4 regions of the Pseudoalteromonas sp. MB47 genome follow, and region 2 is predicted to be linked to each of the others. Evidence: predicted binding sites of a transcription regulator. Region 2 holds the regulator's gene; each other region holds the start of a gene.
The links. Region 2 encodes ArgR, which controls arginine synthesis, uptake and breakdown. Its sites were predicted from a motif close to ANTGAATANNTATTCANT; they were not measured.

Region 1: the regulator ArgR is predicted to act here: its motif matches at 1,773-1,790, upstream of argA (amino-acid N-acetyltransferase).
Region 3: the regulator ArgR is predicted to act here: its motif matches at 1,687-1,704, upstream of IMPJCBKJ_RS08735 (OadG family transporter subunit).
Region 4: the regulator ArgR is predicted to act here: its motif matches at 1,739-1,756, upstream of gltB (glutamate synthase large subunit).

What each region holds. Positions count from the first base shown of each region.
Region 1 covers NZ_VFBD01000020.1:233,154-236,355, forward strand. The annotation lists gene IMPJCBKJ_RS10655 (DUF3083 family protein) at 1-293, shown strand, start outside; gene argA (amino-acid N-acetyltransferase) at 370-1,710, opposite strand; gene sucD (succinate--CoA ligase subunit alpha) at 1,905-2,777, opposite strand; gene sucC (ADP-forming succinate--CoA ligase subunit beta) at 2,777-3,202, opposite strand, start outside.
Region 2 covers NZ_VFBD01000021.1:51,284-54,485, forward strand. The annotation lists gene IMPJCBKJ_RS11785 (ABC transporter ATP-binding protein) at 1-563, shown strand, start outside; gene IMPJCBKJ_RS11790 (Dyp-type peroxidase) at 625-1,524, shown strand; gene argR (transcriptional regulator ArgR) at 1,521-1,988, opposite strand; gene mdh (malate dehydrogenase) at 2,214-3,149, shown strand.
Region 3 covers NZ_VFBD01000016.1:13,063-16,264, reverse strand. The annotation lists gene oadA (sodium-extruding oxaloacetate decarboxylase subunit alpha) at 1-1,383, opposite strand, end outside; gene IMPJCBKJ_RS08735 (OadG family transporter subunit) at 1,399-1,647, opposite strand; gene IMPJCBKJ_RS08730 (DUF1328 family protein) at 2,182-2,355, shown strand; gene IMPJCBKJ_RS08725 (hypothetical protein) at 2,406-2,597, shown strand; gene IMPJCBKJ_RS08720 (hypothetical protein) at 2,991-3,202, opposite strand, start outside.
Region 4 covers NZ_VFBD01000001.1:5,170-8,371, reverse strand. The annotation lists gene IMPJCBKJ_RS00020 (efflux RND transporter periplasmic adaptor subunit) at 1-1,162, opposite strand, end outside; gene gltB (glutamate synthase large subunit) at 1,857-3,202, shown strand, end outside.

The DNA.
Region 1 (3,202 bases), on a different contig from region 2:
TTCGTAATAGCAATATTGATAACGCACAAAGTAACAGCGAACTGCAAAAACTAACCTTTGATTGCAGCTCTGAGCAGGTGCAATTACAACAGTACTGGGATGCTGATCAACTTGTAGATTCGCTACATTTTGTGATTGCCGCAGCCGATAAAGACAAGCATGACATTGGTTATGGTAAGTTTATGAATCAAGTGCAAAGTGCGATAAATGAAGTTACTGACGAGCTGGCATTTAATCCAACTCGCCAAGATTTACGTGTGCGTTTTTATCAGCACATTAACTATCAATATTAAGAGTATACCCAAGCCCCTCAATATGCTGAAACTCGCACCTTGGGGTGGTTTGGGTATATAAGAGGTGACACATGCGTCACCTCTTATTACCTAGCTTAGTTAAATCTAGACGCAATACTTTAGAGCGGCGTTCATGGTTATAAAGCGCTTTTTTCTTCGCAGGTAGCTCCTCAACTGTCACTATTTCAAAACTTTGCTCTAAAAACCAGTGAATGCTGCGTGTGGTGAGAGCAAATAAATGCGAATAACCAGCACGTTTAGCCTTGTTAATAATAAACCTCAGTAGATAACTTCCGCGGTCGGCATCTCGGTACTGAGGGTGAACAGCCAAACTTGCGAACTCCCCTACTTGTTCATCTGCAAACGGATACAAAGCCGCACAGGCAATGATAAGTCCATCACGCTCAATAACCGTAAATTGTTCAATTTCGATTTCGAGCTGTTCACGAGAACGGCGCACTAAATAGCCTTGTTGTTCAAGGGGTCTAATAAGGTTAATGATTCCGGTAATATCAGCAATACTTGCACTTCGTAATTGCTCAGAGCTTTGTGGTGCGATTTGTGTACCAATACCATCTAAAGAGAACAGCTCTTGTAATAAGGCGCCATCTTCTTTGTAACTAACAAGATGGCAACGATGCACGCCACCTCGACAAGCATCAATTGCAGCTTGTAAGAAAACAGTGGCGCTGACACATGAGTCAGGTTGCTTGCGATAGCTTGCTAATAGCTGCTCAGCTTCATTTGGCATTAGCTCTGCAATTGCTTCACCATTTTCATCCAAAATACCGGCTTCTTTACAAAAACCAAGCATTTTATCGGCGCGTAGTTTGAGAGCTACTTGCGTAGCAATTTCTTCAGCGGTTAAGTTAAAGCTTTCACCTGTAACAGACGCCGCTATTGGCCCAAGCAGCACAATTCCGTTGTTATCTAACTGGTGGCGAATACCTGCAACATCGATACGTCTCACTCTTCCTGAATGATGATAGTCAACACCTTCATCAACACCTAAAGGCTGAGCAATAACAAAATTACCACTCACCACATTTAAAAATGAGCCAGACATAGGTGTACTACTTAAAGACGTAGATAAACGCGCGGTTATATCGAACTGCATTGCACCCGCAACTTTTTTAATTACATCAAATGTTGCGTTATCAGTTACCCGTATCTCATTATGAAACTGACTAGTTATGCCAACTTGTTCAAGCGCTGCGTTAAACTGTGGACGAGCACCAAACACTAAAACAATCTTAATACCAAGACTAGTTAGTAGCGCGACATCGTTGATGATGCTGCGACAACCAGACTGATCGATCGCCTCTCCGCCAAGCATAACAACGAATGTTTTACCGCGGTGAGCATTAACGTATGGAGTTGACTGGCGAAATCCATCTACCAATTCTGTGGTACGCACGTAATATTTACCTTATTAAAGTCGAATGTTTTAATAAAAACAGATATACAAGCCACAAGTGTAGAGAATTTATATTCACAAATAAAGCATTATTATTCTTAATTTGCAGGTGGAATTTTCGTGCATGTTATAAGATAGTGGCAGATACAAAAAAGGCCCGCATAAGCGAGCCTTTTTTAAGAGATTAGAACTGATTACCAGCCTGTCTTCTCTTTAAGTGCATTACCGATGTCAGCTAGTGAACGTACAGTTTTTACGCCAGCAGCTTCTAATGCAGCAAATTTCTCATCAGCAGTACCTTTACCGCCTGCGATGATTGCACCAGCGTGACCCATACGCTTACCTGCAGGTGCAGTAACACCAGCAATGTAAGAAACAACAGGTTTAGTCACGTTGTGCTTGATGTATTCTGCAGCTTCTTCTTCTGCAGTACCACCGATTTCACCGATCATAACGATAGCTTCAGTTTGCTCGTCTTTTTCGAACATTTCTAAAACGTCGATGAAGTTAGTGCCAGGGATTGGGTCACCACCGATACCAACACATGTTGATTGGCCGAAACCAGCGTCAGTAGTTTGCTTAACCGCTTCATAAGTAAGAGTACCAGAACGTGATACGATACCTACTTTACCAGGCTTGTGGATGTGACCAGGCATGATACCGATTTTAGTTTCACCCGGAGTGATAACACCTGGGCAGTTAGGACCGATCATACGAACACCAGTTTCATCAAGCTTAACTTTAACGTCAACCATGTCTAGTGTTGGGATACCTTCAGTGATACAAACGATTAGCTCGATGCCAGCATCGATAGCTTCTAAGATTGCATCTTTACAGAAAGGTGCTGGTACATAGATAACTGATGCAGTTGCGCCAGTTGCTTCAACAGCGTCACGTACTGTGTTGAATACTGGAAGACCAAGATGCGTTTGACCGCCTTTACCTGGGCTTACACCACCAACCATTTGTGTACCGTACTCAAGCGCTTGCTCAGAGTGGAAAGTACCTTGGCCACCTGTGAAACCTTGACAGATAACTTTTGTATCTTTATTGATTAATACAGACATTATTTGCCCTCCGCAGCAGCAACAACTTTTTCAGCTGCGTCTGTTAGTGATTCAGCAGCGATGATGTTAAGGTCAGAACTAGCTAGTACTTCACGACCAAGTTCAGCGTTAGTACCTTCTAAACGTACTACTACAGGAACGTTAACACCTACTTCTTTAACTGCGCCGATGATACCTTCTGCGATCATGTCACAACGAACGATACCACCAAAGATGTTAACTAAAACAGCTTTAACGTTGTCGTCAGATAAGATGATCTTGAATGCTTCAGATACACGCTCTTTAGTTGCACCGCCACCAACATCTAGGAAGTTAGCTGGCTTGCCACCGTGTAGGTTTACGATGTCCATAGTACCCATTGCTAGGCCTGCACCGTTAACCATACAACCAACGTTACCGTCTAGTGCAACGTAGTTAAGCTCGAA
Region 2 (3,202 bases):
AGCCATTTTCGAATATTGATACACAAGTACGTTTTGAGCTTATTGCCGATATACGCCGCATTATTAAAGCTCAGCAGGTTTCTGCGGTATTTGTTACTCACTCAAAGGAAGAAGCTTTCGCATTTGCTGACACGCTTGCGGTTATGCATGGTGGAAAAATAGCCCAACAAGGCTCTCCTGAGCAGTTATTTAGCCAACCTAACTCAAAGGTGGTTGCAGAGTTTCTTGGTACGGGCATATACTTAACGGCAAAAGTATTAACGCCAACTGAATACGAAACGGCGTTTGGTGTGGTTCACTCATTGACACCGAACAATGCAGATTGTCAGCAAGGTCAAGTGTATATAAGACCGCACCATATTCAGTTGTGTGAAGCTGCGCACAGTGACGCAAACAGTTTAACTATTTTGCACAGGCGCTTTATCGGTACGCGTTATGTATATCGAATCAATATTGCAGGGCAAGAGTGTGAAGTTGCTGCAGAGCAAGACCGCGTGTTAGCTGTTGAGCAGCCTGTAAAAATAAAAATAATGCCGCACACAGTCAATTTTTTTCATGATTAGTAATAAATAACAATCTTGAATCCTTGGCTTTGTGCAAATAACGAGAAGCTAAGGATTCACTATGGCGCAAGCGCAATCTGGGATTTGTGCTGAAGCAAACTTACATGGTTTGCACCTGTTTTTTAATGTTTACGATGGCCACGATGAGTCATTACGTAAAAAACTAAAACGCGTTAGCGTCATTCAAGATGAGTTTGCTGATCAGTTCTCAGAAGCCATGCTATCGTGTGTGGTTGCCCTTGGCGCTCAATATTGGCCGCATATTCTGCCCGAGTTTATCCCTAGCCAATTGCAAAGCTTTCCGAATGTGACTCACAGTGAGCATGTGATGAGTGCTCAGCCATTTGACTTGTTTGTACAAATTCGCTCAGACCGTGAAGATGTAAACCATCTATTTGCTCTGCAAATTCTAAAATTATTAACACCGGATGTTGAGCTGGTGGAGCAGGTCCGTAATTTTCGGTTTTTAGATGGACGTGATTTTAACGGCTTTATTTATGCAGGCGATACACCCCATGGTCGCCAAAAGCGTAGTACAGCACTTATCGATAAACCGGGGCACTTTGAAGACCAAGGCAGCTATATCCATGTTCAGCGCTTTGTGCATGATTTGAGTGTCTGGCAGCATTTATCGTTATCAGAGCAAGAGCAAATCATGGGGCGCACGCGTCTAGATAACACCTTGATTGTGCCTGCTGTAGAAACCAGTCATGCGGTTCGTAGTGAATTAAAAGATGAGCATGGCCAGCCTCTCTTGCTAAACCAAAGCATGCCATTTGGTGATGTGCATAAGCAGGGAATTTTAATGGTTTCGTGTGCGGCGCAAGGGGATGCGTTTGAGCAGGTATTAAAGAGTCGCTTGGGGCAGGGCGATTGCTATGATCATTGGCTCGATTTTACTCAAGCCGATATGGGATCTGCGTTTTTCGCCCCGTCAGTAAACTTCTTAAAGCAGCTTTAAACGGTATCGAATAAAGTGCGTACGCGATCAAGCGTTACATCGATTTCAGAAATCTTCGCAGGGGCGATAAAAATAGTGTCGTCGCCTGCAATAGTGCCTAGTACGCCATCTGCTTTACCGAGTGAATCAAGTAAACGAGCAATTAATTGTGCTGCGCCTGGACTGGTGCGAATGATAATCATCATTTCGTTATGCATAATATCAATAACAAGCTGACGCAGCGGGCTTTTCGCTGTTGGCACACCCATTTCAGCCGGTAAGCAATAGACCATTTCTTGTTTTGCATTACGAGTACGTACCGCACCAAATTTGCTTAGCATGCGAGATACTTTACTTTGACTAATATTATCAAAGCCTTGCTCTTTTAATGCTTCGACAATCTCACCTTGTGAACCGAAGTTTTCTTCTTTTAATAGCGCTTTAAACGCTTTGATCAGTGCTTCTTGTTTGTCTTGTGGTTGCATGTTGCCGTTTCTTTATTCATAAAATGTAGGGTAATTCTACACAACTCTGCATATTTATGCAGTATTAGTTTACAAAGTCGTCCAAAATGCTGTGTCTTTACAGCCAAGTTTACAACTATGGTCGAAATTATACGCGAAATAAGCAGGATAAATTTGTTTTTAGTCGCTAATTTCATTATCTTTAGGGCCACAAATATTTCCTACCTCAAATTACGGAGAATTCCAATGAAAGTTGCTGTTTTAGGCGCAGCTGGCGGTATCGGCCAAGCATTGTCTTTATTATTAAAAACAAGTTTACCTGCAGGTTCTGAATTATCGTTATACGATGTTGCCCCTGTTGTTCCTGGTGTAGCGGTTGATCTTTCTCACATCCCAACAGACGTTAAAGTTGAAGGCTTTGGTGCTGACAGCCTAGACGCAGCATTAGCTGGTTGTGATATCGTTCTTATCCCAGCGGGTATGCCACGTAAGCCAGGCATGGACCGTGCGGACCTTTTCAACGTAAACGCAGGTATCATCAAAACATTAGCTGAAGGCATCGTTAAAAACTGTCCTAAAGCGTTAGTAGGTATCATCACTAACCCAGTAAACGGCACAGTGCCAATCGTTGCTGAAGTATTCAAAAAAGCGGGTACTTACGATGCAGGCCGTGTATTCGGTATCACAACGCTTGACGTGATCCGTTCAGAAGCATTTGTTGCTGAACTTAAAGGTTTAAGCGCAACTGACGTTAAAGTTCCAGTGATCGGCGGTCACTCAGGTACGACAATCCTTCCTCTTCTATCTCAAGTTGAAGGTGTTACTTTCACTGACGAAGAAGTTGCGGCATTAACTCCACGTATCCAAAACGCAGGTACTGAAGTTGTTAACGCTAAAGCGGGTGGCGGTTCAGCGACTCTTTCTATGGGCGCAGCTGCAGCACGCTTCTGTATGTCTTTAGTTAAAGGCTTACAAGGTGAAGAAGTAATTGATTACGCATACGTTGCAGTTGAAAACGGTGACGCAGCATACTTCGCACACCCAGTTCGTCTAGGTAAGAACGGCGTTGAAGAAATTCTTTCTTACGGTGAGTTAAGTGCATTCGAAGAGCAAGCTAAAAACGACATGCTAGCTACACTTAACAAAGACATCCAAGAAGGTGTTGATTTCATCAACGGTTAATTCCGACAGATGATAGGCGATTTTTTAAATCGCCGAAAACAAAAAAGCCTGCA
Region 3 (3,202 bases), on a different contig from region 2:
CGTTGGAATTGCTTCAAACGCATCAGGGTTGTTACGGTTTTTAATAAACTTAAGGCCAATTTGAGGGAATAATGCGTAAGTAAGCACATCATCAATCACGTCATCAGCAAGCTCTAAACCTTGCTCTTTAGCTTCACTTAATAACTCTGCTTCAAGCTTCTCAAGTTCAGGCTCAAGCTTATCAGCAGGACGGCAAGTGATTGCTTCAGCGCCATCTAGTACACGTTCTTGCAGCTCTTTATTCATTGGTGCTGGTGTTGCACCATACTCGCCTTTGAGCACACCCGCAGTTTCTTTAGTGATGGTTTTATATCGCTCGCCAGTCAACACATTAAGTACCGCTTGAGTACCAACAATTTGCGAGGTTGGTGTAACGAGTGGAATGTAACCTAAGTCTTCGCGAACACGCGGGATCTCAAGTAATACTTGATCAAGTTTATCAGCAGCACCTTGCTCTTTAAGCTGATTTTCCATATTAGTTAACATGCCGCCCGGCACTTGCGCTAATAAGATACGTCCATCAACGCCTTTAAGGCTGCCTTCAAATGCAGCATATTTCTTGCGTACGTCACGGAAGTAAGCAGCAATTTCTTCTAATTGGTTTAAATCAAGGCCTGTGTCTCGCTCAGTGCCTTCTACAATTGAAACGATGGTTTCTGTGGCGCTATGACCATAGGTCATACTCATTGACGAAATAGCCGTATCAAGCATATCGATACCTGCATCGATCGCTTTTTGATAAGTTGCAGTGCTTAAACCTGTGGTTGCGTGGCATTGCATCGCAATAGGAATAGACACAGTTTCTTTTAAACCTTTGATCAACTGTTCACAATCATAAGGCTTTAATAAACCTGCCATATCTTTGATACAAATTGAATGACAACCAAGATCTTCTAGTTGTTTTGCAAGCTCAAGCCACATATCAAGCGTATGGACTGGGCTTACTGTGTACGAAATAGTACCTTGGGCATGAGCACCTACTTTAACAGCAGCTTTAATGGCAGTTTCAAGGTTACGCACATCGTTCATCGCATCGAAAATGCGGAAAACATCAACACCGTTTTTGTGGGCACGCTCAACAAACTTTTCGACTACATCATCAGCATAATGACGGTAACCTAGAAGATTCTGTCCGCGTAGTAGCATTTGTTGCTTAGTGTTTGGCATTGCCGCTTTTAGCTCGCGAATACGTTGCCAAGGATCTTCACCTAAATAACGGATACACGAGTCAAACGTCGCACCACCCCATGATTCAATTGACCAATAACCCGCATTATCGAGTTTTTCTGCCATGGGTAGCATGTCGTCTAAGCGCATACGCGTTGCCAAAAGAGACTGGTGTGCGTCACGCAATACTAATTCGGTTAGTTTTAATTTAGCCATGTTTAAGCTGCCCCGTTATTTTTGTTTATTTCGAAATTGAGCAATTGCAGCGCTGATTGCTGCAATATGTGCCTGTGGCACACCCTGTTGAGGTTGAATTTTTGCTGTACGCGTAGGTTCTGCAATTGCAGGATCATCAAATCGACCCACTACCTTTGACATTAAAGTGACTGCTGAAATCAAAATAGTCAGAAAAACAAACACGCCTACCATGCCTGTCACCATCAAACTGGCCGCAGTGGTGAGTAATCCACCTATATCCATACGACTCCCCTCGCTTACTTAAAATAAAAAGTTATTTTTGTTAAATAATTATGCACCAATAATAACAAACAAAATTCATTTGTATAGCACCATTGTAAATTGGTAAAACCAATTAAATTTAAAATAACATGACATACATACAATTAACACCCCACTATTTATGCATTTAAAGCCCCGCTATAGATGATATAAATAATCAATATAGCCAGTCGTTATATGCTGAACTATTAATTAATAGCAACAAAATGGCTAAAAACCACACACAACAAGGTGTTAGAGGTAGCCAACCCAAACAATGTTAAATTGGTCTTACCATTTATTGGTGCATTATCTCTTTTTCTCATGCATCTCAATATGAAAAAATATCACTATGAATAAGTTACATGCTTACTCGTAAAAGTTACCAAATGATGAACCCTCTAAAGAACAACAAAAACACACAACCCATTGAAATATATAAAATAAAAGTTCTGGCACAGAACTCGCTTCAGTTACATCGAACTTAAGAAAATTTAAATAGCCAAGGAGACCACTATGTTACGCTGGACAATTACTTTTCTAGTTATCGCGTTAATCGCAGCAGTGTTAGGTTTTGGCGGTATCGCAGGAGCCGCTGCAGGCATCGCTAAGATTATCTTTTTTATATTTTTAGTATTACTTGTTATTTCGCTGGTATCAGGAGCACTTAGAGGCAACGTCCCTAAGTAGTTAAAAGCAGATAACCACTTACTTTTTTTAAATTTACAAGGAATTTCATTATGAAAAATTCAACTTTAAAAGCCGCAACTATCGCCCTATTTTCAGGTCTTTTCATCATGGGTTGTGAAGACAACTCTGCTGAAGACGCAGGTGAGCGTATTGACGAAGCAATTACTGATACACAAAATGCAGTTGAAGATGCATGTGAAGAAGTAAAAGAAGGTGTTAACGCAGAAGAAACTAACTGCTAATAGCACACCTTACTTAAGAAAAGCGGCCAAGTGCCGCTTTTTTGTTTTTTAAATGATGCATGAGATCTGAGATAATCGTAGGAATGGTTTTAACCGTGAACTTTTGGCTATAGCGTGAGTTTTTTCGGCGTTAAAACGCCTCCTACAAGTCTTAACTTGGGTTTAAAGTCTGATGACTTTATAAACCACCGCGCGAAATAAATTTCACGCCTACGTGAGCCTCAAACTCGATAACTTTACTCTTTCCTCTAGAAATTCGCTAACTTGTTGGGTTTTAATCTGATAGCTGACGGCTGAAAGCTGATAGCTCCTTTCTCTAGAAACTCGCTAACTTGTTGGGTTTTAATCTGATAGCTGACGGCTCTGAGTGCGTCTCCGTTCTACCCAACGTTATCACTCACATACCTTAGTGAGGGGCACATTTGTCGTTACACTTGCTATATGCCATTGGCCGTCGATAAAACTTACTTTTGCGACATCGCTTACAGCAAAATCTCCGGGGACATTTAAACGCGTTAAGTTGCTCGCTAACGGCTGCTGGCAATATGGGCCGGTATCACCATGCATTACAAGCACAGGCTTCTTAGTGTGCTTTGCGAAGTCGC
Region 4 (3,202 bases), on a different contig from region 2:
CAGCATTGATACTGCTTGCACCGGTTTTTATATCGATTAAATAAGCCATGTCACCGTCAACTTTATAAGCATGGGTGCCACCTTGTTGTAAGAATGCGCCGCGTTTTACTTGTAATACATCGTCGCGATTTTCTAGTAAAATACGTGCGGTTAAGCGTTGGTTTTGGCGAATGCCAGAAATCTCATTGTCAAAGCGTACGCGGGTTGTGACCTCGCGATTATTTACTTCAGGTGATATAGCCGATAGCGTGCCTGTGACATGACGAGCACCTAAAGTAAGCTCAACTTGCATACCAAGACCCAGCTCATTGGCGTAGCTTTCTGGTACTTGCAGTTCTGCTTCAAAGTTACTTAAATCGACCAATGTCATTAATGGTTGGCTTTGTGTGACCGCTTCTTTTTGTTGCACTAATAAGTTACCCACAATGCCGTTTACACTCGCGGTAATAGTGAGTTCACTTACTTGTCTGAGTAAGTCATCAACAATCAGTTGCTGACGTGCCAGATCACGCTCTGCTGCTTTTAGCTCAAATGCGAGGGTGTCTTTAGCTAAGCTGACTTCTTGCTCGGCGTGCTTATAAGACAGCTTGGCACGGGCTAAGTCATCAACGGCTTTTTCTAAATCTATTTGGCTAATTAAATGTTTTTCGATTGAGATTTTAGCTCGGCGGTTTTCTCTATCTGCAGCATTGAGTTCAACTTGCGCTAAATCGAGCGCTTTAGTCAGGCTTAGTTTTTGTCTACGCGCTTCAAGTTGCTTGCGCTGTAACTCGCCTTCTAATCTCGCTAATACTGATTGTTGTTGTTTTAGCTCGTTGGTTAGCTCAGGGCTGGTTACGGTTGCGATCACTTCATTTACTTCAACGCTGTCACCGGCTTTAACTTTTAAATCGACAAAGCCGCGTTCAGGGCTGTAAACCTTTGGCGCATTAGCTGCAACGATTTTACCGCTTGCTGCTACATCTCTGGTGAGTGTCTTTTGGCTTACTTCACTAATTTGTAGGCTTGCTGCATCAACCGAGATGCTGCCATCGTTACTGGCAAACAATGCTTTAAAGCCGAGTGCACCAACAAGTATTACACCTGCTGCTAGTATAAGTGGCTTTTTAATGGTGTTTTTCTTGGCCACTGTAATATCTTGGGCACTGGTATCCTTAATCATCATAACTCCTTACGATTCTCAAAACACACAATCATGAAGCCAACGGCAAGCATGGTAAGTGGAGAAGCCATAAACAAACTGATAGTGAACATTTTGAAATCCTCAATTTCGCTGATGTCTTATCTATACCAGTAGCGTGCCAGTTTTTAATTTATTGATTTTTAATTATTTTATGTTTTAACAGTGAGTTAATGTCTGTCCGCGGACAGAAAAAGTGTCCGCAGCGGACACTTTTTAATTGCTGATTGTTGACGCAAGGGTAAAGAACTCAGTCATTGCGACTAAGGTAGTCTGCTCAGATACGTAGTTTGTAACTATGCTAAAGCCAAGAGTAAATAATGATGCAGTTAGGCTAGTCGAGACCCCGTAAAAACTGCATTGATATTCATAATTTGAATAATTATTCAAAATAAAGCGAAGTTTACGTTAACGTAAAGTGGCGGGTTTTTAGATTGTTTTTTTACAAGTTGTTAAATTTGACACCAGTGTCATAAAAAAATAACGGGTAAAATACGACTAAATGTAAAAAAATAGCATAGAATTTAAAAAGTACCTTAAGTGAGAAATATTCATGAATATGAATATGTATTCAAAACTCTATTGACTCATGAGGTATTTGGCGATAGTTTTGTTCGTCTGCTAGCACTGTCACAAAAGACTGAACCGCTAGTCGTTGTAGCAAGGGGAGGGGTCTATGTTATACGACTCAAAATTAGAAAAAGATAATTGTGGCTTTGGCTTAATAGCCCAGGTCAATGGTCAGGCGAGTCACCGCTTGATTCGAACAGCAATCACTGGCTTAGATCGCATGGAGCACCGTGGGGGTATTTCTGCAGATGGTAAAACAGGTGATGGCTGTGGTTTATTAATGCAAAAACCTGATAGCTTCTTTCGTGCTATTGCCAGCGAACATGATTGGCATTTAGGAAAGAACTACGCCGTTGGCATGGTATTTTTAAATGCCGATCCTGTACTTGCGCAAACAGCTAAAGATGTGTTGAGTGAAGAACTCGAAAAAGAAACCTTGAGCATTCAAGGCTGGCGCGTAGTACCTACCGATGCGTCATGTTTAGGGCCAATTGCAAAAAAACAACTACCAGGCTTTGAACAAATTTTTGTAAGCGCACCAGAAGGCTGGCGTCCAAAAGATTTAGAGCGTCGCTTATATGTAGCGCGTCGTCGTGCTGAAAAACGCCTCGAAAACGATGAACATTTTTATATTGCCAGCTTATCTGGTTTAGTTACTGTTTATAAAGGCTTAATGATGCCTGTAGACTTACCTAACTTTTATTTAGACCTAGCTGACATCCGCATGACCAGTGCGATTTGTGTATTCCACCAACGTTTCTCTACTAATACACAACCTCGTTGGCCACTGGCGCAACCATTCCGCTATTTAGCGCATAATGGTGAAATTAATACGATTCAAGGTAACCGCCAATGGGCGCGCGCCCGTGCGTATAAGTTTGCCTCACCACTTATTCCTGATTTGCAATCAGCAGCGCCTTTCGTGAACGAAAGCGGCTCAGACTCTTCTAGCTTAGATAATATGCTTGAGTTGTTCTTAGCGGGTGGCATGGATTTATTCCGTGCAATGCGTATGCTTGTGCCGCCAGCATGGCAAAAAAACCGTGCTATGGATGATGACTTACGTGCATTCTATGACTTTAACTCAATGCATATGGAACCATGGGATGGCCCAGCTGGTATTGTAATGTCTGACGGTCGTTTTGCAGCTTGTAATCTTGACCGTAACGGTTTACGCCCAGCGCGCTATGTAATCACTCAAGACGGTTTTATTACCCTTGCCTCAGAAGTCGGTATTTGGGACTACGCGCCAGACGAAGTGGTTGAGAAAGGCCGTGTTGGCCCAGGTGAGTTATTAGTAATTGATACTCATCAAGGTAAAATTTGGCATTCAGATGAGATTGACCAAGATCTTAAGTCACGCCATCCATATAAAGCATGGCTTGAAGCAAACGTTAAGCGTTTAACGCCATTTGAACAGTTATCTGAAAAAGATGCGGGTAACCGTTCTTT